3 regions of the Mesorhizobium sp. B2-6-4 genome follow, and region 2 is predicted to be linked to each of the others. Evidence: predicted binding sites of a transcription regulator. Region 2 holds the regulator's gene; each other region holds the start of a gene.
The links. The regulator LexA, encoded in region 2, represses DNA repair genes until DNA is damaged. The targets are predictions, from matches to a motif close to TGTTCNNNNTGTGTTCNG.
Positions count from the first base shown of each region.

Region 1 (3,278 bases), on a different contig from region 2:
ACAGGCCGCGAATGTTATTGTGGACTTCGGCCGCGGGTCGCGTCCAATCCACGTGCGTCTCGGATTTACCGATCTTTTTGGCATAGGTCACCCCCTCAATCGCTTGGGCGGTGAAGGCCAGGCCATTCCTTTCCAGCCGCGCCAGCGCTTCCACGATCAGTGCGGCGCTGACGCTCATTAATCGATCATGCAGATCGCCGGCGGTCATATCGGGTTCGATGACGCATTTTTCAACCAGCCCCACCGGGCCGGTGTCGAGGCCTTCTTCCATGCGCATGACCATCATGCCGGTTTCGCTGTCTCCCGCCATGATCGCCCGCTGGATGGGCGCCGCACCGCGCCACCGCGGCAACAGCGAGGCATGGCCGTTGATGCAGCCCAGTTGCGGCGCCTCAAGAACCGCCCTGGGCAAAAGCAGGCCATAAGCCACGACCACGCCGATATCGGCTTGCAGCGCGCGAAAAGCTGCCTGTTCGGCCCCGCCCTTGAGCGACGTCGGCGTGCGCGTCTCGATGCCCAGCCGTTCCGCCTCGCGCTGTACCGGCGACAGTGTCAGCTCAAGGCCGCGCCGGCCGGCGGCTCGCGGCGGCTGGGTGTAGACGGCCGCGACCTCATGTCCGGCATCGGCAATCGCGCGCAATGTCGGCACCGAAAACTCCGGCGTCCCCATGAAAATGACGCGAAGGGGCATTGTCCCCTATCCCACCAGCTTGCCCGGAGCCTTGTCCTTGGCCAGCTTCTTGAACTTCTTCACCACCATGTCGCGCTTCAGCTTCGAAATGTGGTCGATGAACAGCACGCCGTTGAGATGGTCGATCTCATGCTGCAGGCAGGTTGCCATCAGCCCCTCGGCCTCCATCTCCTGCAGCTTGCCGTCGCGGTCGAGATACTTGACCCGCACGGAAGCCGGGCGTTCGACCTCGGCATAATAGTCGGGAATCGACAGGCAACCTTCCTCGTAGACGGAGCGCTGGTCGGCGCTTTCCAGGATTTCGGGATTGATGAAGACATGCGGCGCCGGCGTCTCGTCCTCCTTGGCGAGGTCGATCACCAGCATGCGCAGCGGCTCGCCGATCTGGATCGCGGCCAGCCCGATGCCGGGCGCGTCATACATGGTCGCCAGCATGTCGTCGGCCAGTTTGCGCAAGGGCGCGTCGACGCGCTCCACCGGCTTGGAAACCTGGCGCAGGATGGGGTCGGGAAGGATGATGAGCGGCTTGATCGGCATGGCGTCTCACCTAAGACCTTGAATAAAGGGCGTCAACCGGTACGCCGGGGGATCGTTCACGTTTTGATCTGTGCTGGCCGGCCGAATCGTCTATGCTGTGTGCATGAACGACCTGACATCCATCCTTTCGGAACCTGTCGCCCGGCTTGGCGCGACCACGATCACGCTCGGCCATGCGCTGGCGTTCGGGGCCTTTGTGTTTCTTGGCCTGTTCGTGGCGCTTGTCGTCGCGCTGTGGCGCTCGGCCAAGGCGCGCGCCGTGGCCGCTGCCGAAGCCGCCGACCATGCCCGCGACGCCGAGGCGCGGATGGCCGGCATATTGCAAAGCCAAGCCGAGATGCAGGGCCGCATGGGCGCCATCGCGGAAGTCTTCGGCGCGCGGCAGGCGGAACTGACGCAATCGATCGGCCAGCGCCTCGATGCCATGACCGGCCGCCTCGGCCAGACCATGACCGAGCAAACCAAATCCACTCATGAGAGCCTGGCCAAATTGCAGGAGCGGCTGGCCGTCATCGACACCGCGCAAGGCAACATCCAGTCGCTCGCCGGCCAGGTCGTGCAATTGCAGGCGATCCTCTCCAACAAGCAGACGCGCGGCGCCTTCGGCCAGTCGCGCATGGAAGCGATCGTCGCCGACGGTCTGCCGCACGGCGCCTACGAGTTCCAGGCGACCTTGTCCAACGGCAGCCGTCCCGATTGCCTGGTGAAGATGCCCAACGGCGCGCCGGCGCTTGCCGTCGACGCCAAGTTTCCGCTGGAAGCCTGGAACGCCATCCGCGCCGCCGAAGGCGCCGAACAGCAGAAGGTCGCGTCGCAGGCCTTCCGCCGCGACATCGAGGTGCATGTCCGCGATATCGCGGATAAATATCTGATCCAGGGCGAGACGCAGGATACCGCCTTCATGTTCGTGCCGTCGGAATCGGTGTTTGCCGAGATCCACGAAAATTTCGAGGCGGTGGTGCAGAAGGCGCACCGCGCCCGCGTCGTCATCGTCTCGCCGTCGCTCCTGATGCTGTCGATCCAGGTCATCCAGGCGATCCTGAAGGATGCCCGTATGCGCGAGCAGGCACACCTGATCCAGGGCGAGGTGATCCGGCTGATGGAGGATGTTTCGCGCGTCGACGAGCGGGTGCGCAAATTGCAGGGCCATTTTGCCCAGTCGGCCAAGGATATAGACGACATCCTCGTCTCGACGTCGAAGGTGACCAAACGCGGCCAGAAGATCGAAGCTCTGGAGTTTGGGGCGCAGCCCGGAGGCGATGCCGACCCTGACATGGCGTCACCAGCCCCTGCGAAGCCGGAACCCGGCCCGCGCGTTGTCGATTCCCCACGCGTTGCCGATTCAAAGACCGGCCAGCTCAGGCTGAGGGTCGTCGAAGGCGACGAATGAGGCGCCGCACCGGACGGCGCTACTGCTCCTCCACTGTGGTCATGCCGTGAAATTCAGGTAGCCAGTGAAGCGCCGAGCGGTGCCATTTTTGCAGTGTCGGAATCAAATCCTGGCGTTGCCGCGCGGTTCCCACTCGAATGCCGTAGACCTTTGGGCCATCTCCGACCGACGTGGCGTAAAGGTGCGAACCGCAGTCGGCGCAAAAGGCCTGGACGCGCTTGGCGCCGCTTGCCACGGTCTTGATGTAGACCTTCGGTGTACCCTTTGTGATCCGGTAGTGATCTTCAGGCGCCGGAGCGGTGACGCGAAAGGCCGTACCGGTCAAATGTTGGCAATCGGTACAATGGCAGATCGAGGTCTTTTCCGGTTCGACCTCCGCCTCATAGGTGATGGCACCACAATGACAGCCGCCGTCGATCTTCATAATCAGTCCTCCAAAACTCGATCGGCTGATTTTAGCGGCGCAGCGTCGCAAGGCAACGACGCGACGCTGGTCCAAGACATAATCCCGAGGAGTGGAATGTGGTTTCGAGACCTGCTCAAAACTCTACTCGGATGCCGATTCGATCAGCTTGCGCCGCTGTTCCCAGGTGCCTGTCGTCTGCGGCTTGACGAACAGCCGGGTGATCTCGGGCATTTCCTTCCTTAGCCGCGCTTCGA
Region 1 covers NZ_VFUE01000002.1:372,065-375,342, forward strand. The annotation lists gene fmt (methionyl-tRNA formyltransferase) at 1-691, opposite strand, end outside; gene def (peptide deformylase) at 698-1,228, opposite strand; gene FJ426_RS04255 (DNA recombination protein RmuC) at 1,332-2,618, shown strand; gene FJ426_RS04260 (GFA family protein) at 2,638-3,042, opposite strand; partial or broken gene FJ426_RS04265 (cation diffusion facilitator family transporter) at 3,166-3,278, opposite strand, start outside.
Region 1: a site for LexA is predicted at 1,282-1,299, ahead of FJ426_RS04255 (DNA recombination protein RmuC). Genes of this name have one in related genera too.

Region 2 (3,278 bases):
TGCGCGCCGGGATTCCCGACGAGATCAATGAAGCGATGCGACGCACCGGCATCTACCACATCATCTCAATTTCCGGGCTGCACATGGCGCTGGTCGCCGGCACGGTCATGGGTCTGCTGCGTGGCGGCTTCGCGCTGTTCCCGAATTTTTCCTCCCGCCGGCCGGTCAAGAAATACGCGGCCGCGGCGGCACTTTTCTCGATCGCCGCCTACCTCGTCATTTCGGGCGTCGTTGTCGCCGCCGAACGCAGCTTCATCATGCTGGCGGTGATGCTGATCGCCGTTCTGTTCGATCGGGCGGCACTCACCATGCGCAATCTGGCTATTTCGGCGATCGCCGTCATCGTGGTGTCGCCGCACGAGGTGGTAGGGCCGAGCTTCCAGATGTCGTTCGCCGCCACCGCGGCCCTGGTCGGCGCCTATGCCGGCTGGTCGGATCGCAAAGCCGACAAAGCGCGGACCCCGCCGCCGCAACGGACCTTGCCTGGCCTGCTGACGCGAAAATTGCTGCTGGCGACAGGTGGGCTGGCGATGACCTCGATTATCGCGGGAAGCGCCACGGCGCTTTTCGCCATCTGGCATTTCCAGCGCGTGTCGCCGCTCAGCCTGTTCGCCAATCTTGCCGTCATGCCGATCGTTTCTGTCGTGATGTTCCTTGCGGTTGCCAGCGCGCTGCTGATGCCGTTCGGGTTCGATGGACCATCCCTTTATCTGATGGGCAAGGGACTGACCGCGATGATCGCCATATCAGGATGGATCTCGCAACGCTCGCCGGTCGACGCGGTCGGGTTGATTTCGCAGCAATCCGTCCTTCTGGTGGCGATCGCCCTGGTCATCGCGACGATGGCCACGACATGGCTGCGGCTGGCGGCACTTCCCTTCGCGCTCGCCGGCCTGTTGACCGTCTCGGACACGCGCACGCCGGACGTGCTGATTTCGGAGGATGCCCGCCTGGTGGCGTTGCCGATCGGCGGCGGCGAGCTCGCGATCAACCGGGCGCGCCCGAACGAATTCACCGTCGATAATTGGAAACGCGCGCTGAAGTCCGAAACCATCGTTGCGCCGGAACTGTTCGACAGCGGAGACCGACAGTTCGACATCTTCGATCCCGCGCAACTTCCGGCGGGAGCGCCTTTCTATTGCTTCACGGGCCTGTGCATGGCCCGGCATACCTCGGGGGCGATCATCGCGCAGGTGGAGGATCGCAAGGACGCCTGGAGGGCCTGCTCCTATGCGGATCTGATCGTCATCAACGACCCCGCGGGCTACGATCCCTGCCACAATCCGCTGGTTCTCGTCATCACCAAGCGGCAGCTCGCTCGTAAGGGAAGTGCCGCCGTCTTCTTCGACCAGCAATCGGCGACGGCACCGGCACGGGTCAGTTTTGCCGTCGACAGGCCATATCGGCCTTGGCACGAACAGCGGAAATTCTCACGCGAGGCAAGGGGACTGCCGCCTTACCGTAAACCCGAAAAGCCCACCGCCGACCCCGCTCAGTAGCGCCTGATCAGGCCGACCAGCTTGCCTTGCACCTTGACCCTGTCCGGTCCGAAAATACGTGTTTCATAGGCCGGATTGGCAGCCTCGAGCGCAATCGAAGCACCCTTTCGGCGGAAGCGCTTCAGCGTTGCTTCCTCCTCGTCCACCAGGGCCACGATGATCTCGCCGGGACTTGCGGTGTCGGCATTGCGGATGATGACCGTGTCGCCGTCGAAAATGCCGGCCTCGATCATCGAATCGCCCTTGACCTCCAGCGCATAGTGTTCGCCGCCCATGATCATGTCAGGCGGCACTGAAATGGAATGCGTCTGATGCTGGATGGCGTCGATCGGCACACCCGCTGCGATGCGACCCATGACCGGGATCGACACCGCTGAAACCGCATCGTCGTCATTGCCGGCAGCGGGCAGACGCGAAGACGTCGCCGGTTTGATCTGCCGGCTAGGGCTGCTGCCCTGTCCGAGGCTGCCCTGGATGACGCTCGGGGAGAACTTCTTTGCCGCGTTAAGACCCGGCGCGATCGAGTCCGGCAGGCGCAGCACCTCCAGCGCGCGCGCCCGGTTGGGCAGGCGGCGAATGAAGCCGCGCTCCTCCAACGCCGTGATCAGCCGATGAATTCCCGACTTGGAGGCGAGGTCCAGCGCTTCCTTCATCTCGTCGAAGGACGGCGGAATGCCGCTTTCCTTCAGCCGTTCATGGATGAACATCAAGAGTTCATGTTGCTTGCGCGTGAGCATGGCGGCCCCCAAAGGCATTGCACGAAGGGTCTGGAACCAGAATCAGAAAACAAACCCAGAACAAACACTATCTGTTCCAGTTGTGTTCCGCAACCATTTAAAGTTTAATGAATTTGTTAAGGCGACGGAAACGAAATGCCCTCCCGCAGCCAGCATCCTGCCAGCGCGGTCCGTCGTCAATGCGCTCCCGGGCCCTTTGAAACTATTTTGGTTAATGGCCTGTGGCCCGACCGGTCTCCACTCTTGGCACAAGCCTGCAAGCTGGGTGACCGGCAGGTGCGGGGTGCGTTTGGGCGGATTAGAAACCCCTGCGGCTCGTGAACGAAACGAAACCAAAATGCCAACTTCCGCCGGAAAACGGCCAGACACCACCACTGGTCGCGACGGGCTACGTTCGTTCGTTCGCTTGACGAAACCGTATAATAGTGTACGGTTTTCGAAGAGGAACACCAATGACCACGCCGAAGCAGGCCGCGCGACGCGAACGGATAGAGGAGGCCGCCTATGCGGTGCTCCGGGAAACCGGCTACAAGAGCGCCTCCCTGCTTGCTATCGCCAAGCGGGCATCGGCCTCGAACGAAACCCTCTACAACTGGTACGGCAACAAGCAGACCCTGTTTCGATCCTTGATCGAAGCCAATGCGGGAGAGGCAAGGAAGCTGCTGGAGGACGCCCTTCACCAGGCGCGCGATCCGCTCAAAACCCTGAACTTGCTCGGGCCAGTCCTGCTGACCCTCGTGACGGGCGACAAGGCGGTGGCGCTCAATCGCGCCGCGGCCGGCGACGTCAACGATACAGGCACGCTTGGCCAATCGATCGCGCAATTCGGCCGCAATACCATAATGCCGCTTGTTGGCGACCTGCTTCGAACCGCAAGTCGGGCCGGCCTGATCGCCTGTGACGATCCTGCCGAAGCCGCCGACATCTACATCAGTCTTTTGATCGGCGATCTCCAGGTTCGCCGGATCGTTGGGGTGCTCGAGGAACTGCCTCGGGCGGAAATCGAGCAAAGATCGCACCGGGCGTTCACCCTGTTCTTGCG
Region 2 covers NZ_VFUE01000006.1:166,113-169,390, forward strand. The annotation lists gene FJ426_RS10495 (ComEC/Rec2 family competence protein) at 1-1,499, shown strand, start outside; gene lexA (transcriptional repressor LexA) at 1,493-2,236, opposite strand; gene FJ426_RS10505 (TetR/AcrR family transcriptional regulator C-terminal domain-containing protein) at 2,689-3,278, shown strand, end outside.

Region 3 (3,278 bases), on a different contig from region 2:
CCGACAGCGCGCGCTTCCTCCTCGGAATCCCAGGCTGCGTGGACGTTGACCTTGCCATCCTCGGGATCGTCGCGATCGGTGAACAGCGTCTTGCCGAAGCGGCCTTCATTGTGGGCGATGAGGTGCGAAGCGGCGCCGAGGATATGCGCGGTGGAACGATAATTGCGCTCCAGCCGGATGATGGTGGCGCCGGGAAAATCCTTGTCGAAGCGCAGGATGTTGTCGACCTCCGCGCCGCGCCAGCCATAGATCGACTGGTCGTCGTCGCCGACGCAGCAGATGTTTACTTTGTTTTCGCTCACGGGTTGTTCCGCGCCTGCCGGCGCGGGCCCGACCCCTCTTTTCTGCGCGCCTTCGGCGTCGCGGGAGGGGCCTCGCGAAGGCTCGGACGCCCGGTCGGGCTTGCGGCCTTCGGCCGAATGCAAATCCGTAGACGTCGCGCTACGCCCGCTATTTGGCCGCTGTGCCAGGAGCCGCAGCCACATGTATTGCGCGGTGTTGGTGTCCTGGTACTCGTCGACCAGGATGTATCTGAACCGCTTGTGATACTCCTTCAGCACGTCCGGATTGGCGCGGAAGATGCGGATAGGGTGGCAGAGCAGATCGCCGAAATCGCAGGCGTTCAGCGTCTGCAGGCGCTCCTGATAGGCCTTGTAGAGCTCGCGGCCCTTGCCGTTGGCGAAACTGCGCGCATCGCCCTCGGCGATATCGGCCGGGCCTTGCCCCTTGTTCTTCCAGCCGTCGATCATCTGCGCGAACTGCTTGGCCGGCCAGCGCTTGTCGTCAAGGCCCTCGGCCTGGATCAATTGCTTGATCAGCCGCACGACGTCGTCGGTGTCGAGGATGGTGAAGTCGGATTTCAGCCCGGCAAGCTCGGCGTGCCTGCGCAAGAGCTTGACGCCGATCGAGTGGAAGGTGCCGAGCCAGGGCATGCCCTCGACATTGCCTTCGCCGATCAGGATGCCTATGCGCTGCTTCATCTCGCGCGCGGCCTTGTTGGTGAAGGTCACGGCCAGGATCTGCGAGGGAAAGGCTTTTCCGGTCGCCAGGATGTGGGCGATGCGGGTGGTCAAGACGCGCGTCTTGCCGGTGCCGGCGCCGGCCAGCACCAGAACGGGACCTTCGGTGGTTTCCACCGCCAGCCGCTGCTCGGGGTTCAACCCTTTGAGATAGTCGGGCGCGTTGTTGTGGCCGCTGCGGGCAGCCATGGCGCGCGCGGCGATGCCCGACGGGGCGGTGGGCCGCGCATCGGGTTCATCGAAAAAGGGCATGTCTTCGGAAAAGCCGGACATCGCCCCCGAATGTAGTGATTCGGTGGAGAAAGACCAGAACTGTCTACGTTTTGTTCCACTCCTGATTGTTTCCGGCCTGCTTGACAGGCAGGGCGGGTGAGGGAAAGCTGCGTAAAGGGCAGGGAGGGGATCCTGTTGCCCACGGCCGCCTCGAGGCGCGCAACAGTCGAAGGAGTATCATCTTGGCTGTCACCATCACCTCCCTCATCCTCTTCCTCATCGGCCTCGCGCTTGGCGCCGGCGGCATCTGGTTGGCTTCACTGGGAGGCAGCTGGTACTACATCATATCAGGCATCGCCTTCCTCATCGCAGCATGGCTGCTCTACCGGCGCAGATCCACCGCGCTCTGGCTCTACGCCGCGATCGTGCTGGGCACGCTTGCCTGGGCGGTCTGGGAAATCGGCTTCGACTGGTGGGAACTCGGGCCGCGCGGCGGCATCATCGTGCTCGTCGCGTTGTGGCTGCTGACGCCGTGGGCGAGGCGGGGCCTTGTTGGTCCCGATATCCGCGCGCCGCTCATTCTCGCCGTTTTGGCGTCGCTGGCGGTCGCCGGCTATTCAATGACGACCGATCCCAAGGATATTGCCGGCAATCTCGACACCGACAAGGTGACCCCGGCGGCCGATCTCGGCGGCGACATACCTGCCGGCGAATGGCACTTCTACGGCCGTACGCCCTATGGCCAGCGCTATTCGCCACTCGACCAGATCACGCCGGAGAACGTCGCCAACCTGCAGCCGGCCTGGACTTATCGCACCGGCGACGTGAAAGGTCCCGACGATGTCGGCGAGACCACCTATCAGGTGACGCCGCTGAAGATCGCCGATACGCTCTACATCTGCACGCCGCACAATTTCGCCATCGCCATCGACGCCGCCACGGGCAAGGAGAAGTGGCGCTACGATCCCCAGGTCAAGCTCGACAAGGACCGCCAGCACCAGACCTGCCGCGGCGTCTCCTACTACGCCGACGCCAAGATCGGTGCCGGGCAGCCTTGCGCCGCGCGTGTCTACCTGCCGACTTCGGACGCGCGGCTGATCGCGCTCGACGCCGCCAACGGTCAGGTCTGTCCGTCCTTTGCCGAAGGCGGCACGCTGAACCTTCTGACCGGCATGCCTTATCCCAAGTCCGGCTATTACTATTCGACCTCGGCGCCGCTGATATCGGGCGGCAAGATCATCGTCGGCGGCGCGGTCAACGACAATTATTCCACGCAGGAGCCGTCCGGCGTCATCCGCGCCTTCGATGCCTCCACGGGCGCGCTGATCTGGAACTGGGATTCCGGCAATCCCGACCAGACCACGCCGCTGGCGGCAGGCCAGACCTACACCGCCAATTCGCCCAACATGTGGTCGACGCCGAGTGCCGACGAAAAGCTCGGCCTGCTCTACATACCGCTCGGCAACCAGACGCCGGACCAGCTCGGCGCCGGCCGCAGCGCCAACGTCGAGAAATTCTCCTCCTCGATCACCGCGCTCGACCTCAATACGGGGCAATTGAAATGGGTGCGCCAGACCGTGCACCATGACCTGTGGGACATGGACGTGCCGGCGCAGCCGAGCCTTGTCGACATCACCAAGGCCGACGGCACGGTCGTGCCGGCGCTGGTGGGGCCGACCAAGCAGGGCGACCTCTACGTGCTCGACCGGCGCACCGGCGAGCCGGTCATCCCGGTCAAGGAAGTGCCGGCGCCCGGCGGCGCCATCGAAGGCGACCACACATCGCCCACGCAGCCGGTGTCGGACCTTTCCTTCAATCCGCCGCCGCTGACCGATGCCGACATGTGGGGCATCACCATGTTCGACCAGCTGGCGTGCCGGATCGCGTTGCACAGGCTGCGCTATGAGGGCCGCTACACGCCGCCATCGCTGCAGGGCACGCTGGTCTATCCCGGCAATTTCGGCGTCTTCAACTGGGGCGGCGTGGCGGTCGATCCGGTCCGGCAGGTGCTGTTCGGCATGCCGACCTATCTCGCCTTCACCTCCA
Region 3 covers NZ_VFUE01000013.1:96,652-99,929, reverse strand. The annotation lists gene FJ426_RS19360 (UvrD-helicase domain-containing protein) at 1-1,292, opposite strand, end outside; gene FJ426_RS19355 (glucose/quinate/shikimate family membrane-bound PQQ-dependent dehydrogenase) at 1,475-3,278, shown strand, end outside.
Region 3: a site for LexA is predicted at 1,333-1,350, ahead of FJ426_RS19360 (UvrD-helicase domain-containing protein). Genes of this name have one in related genera too.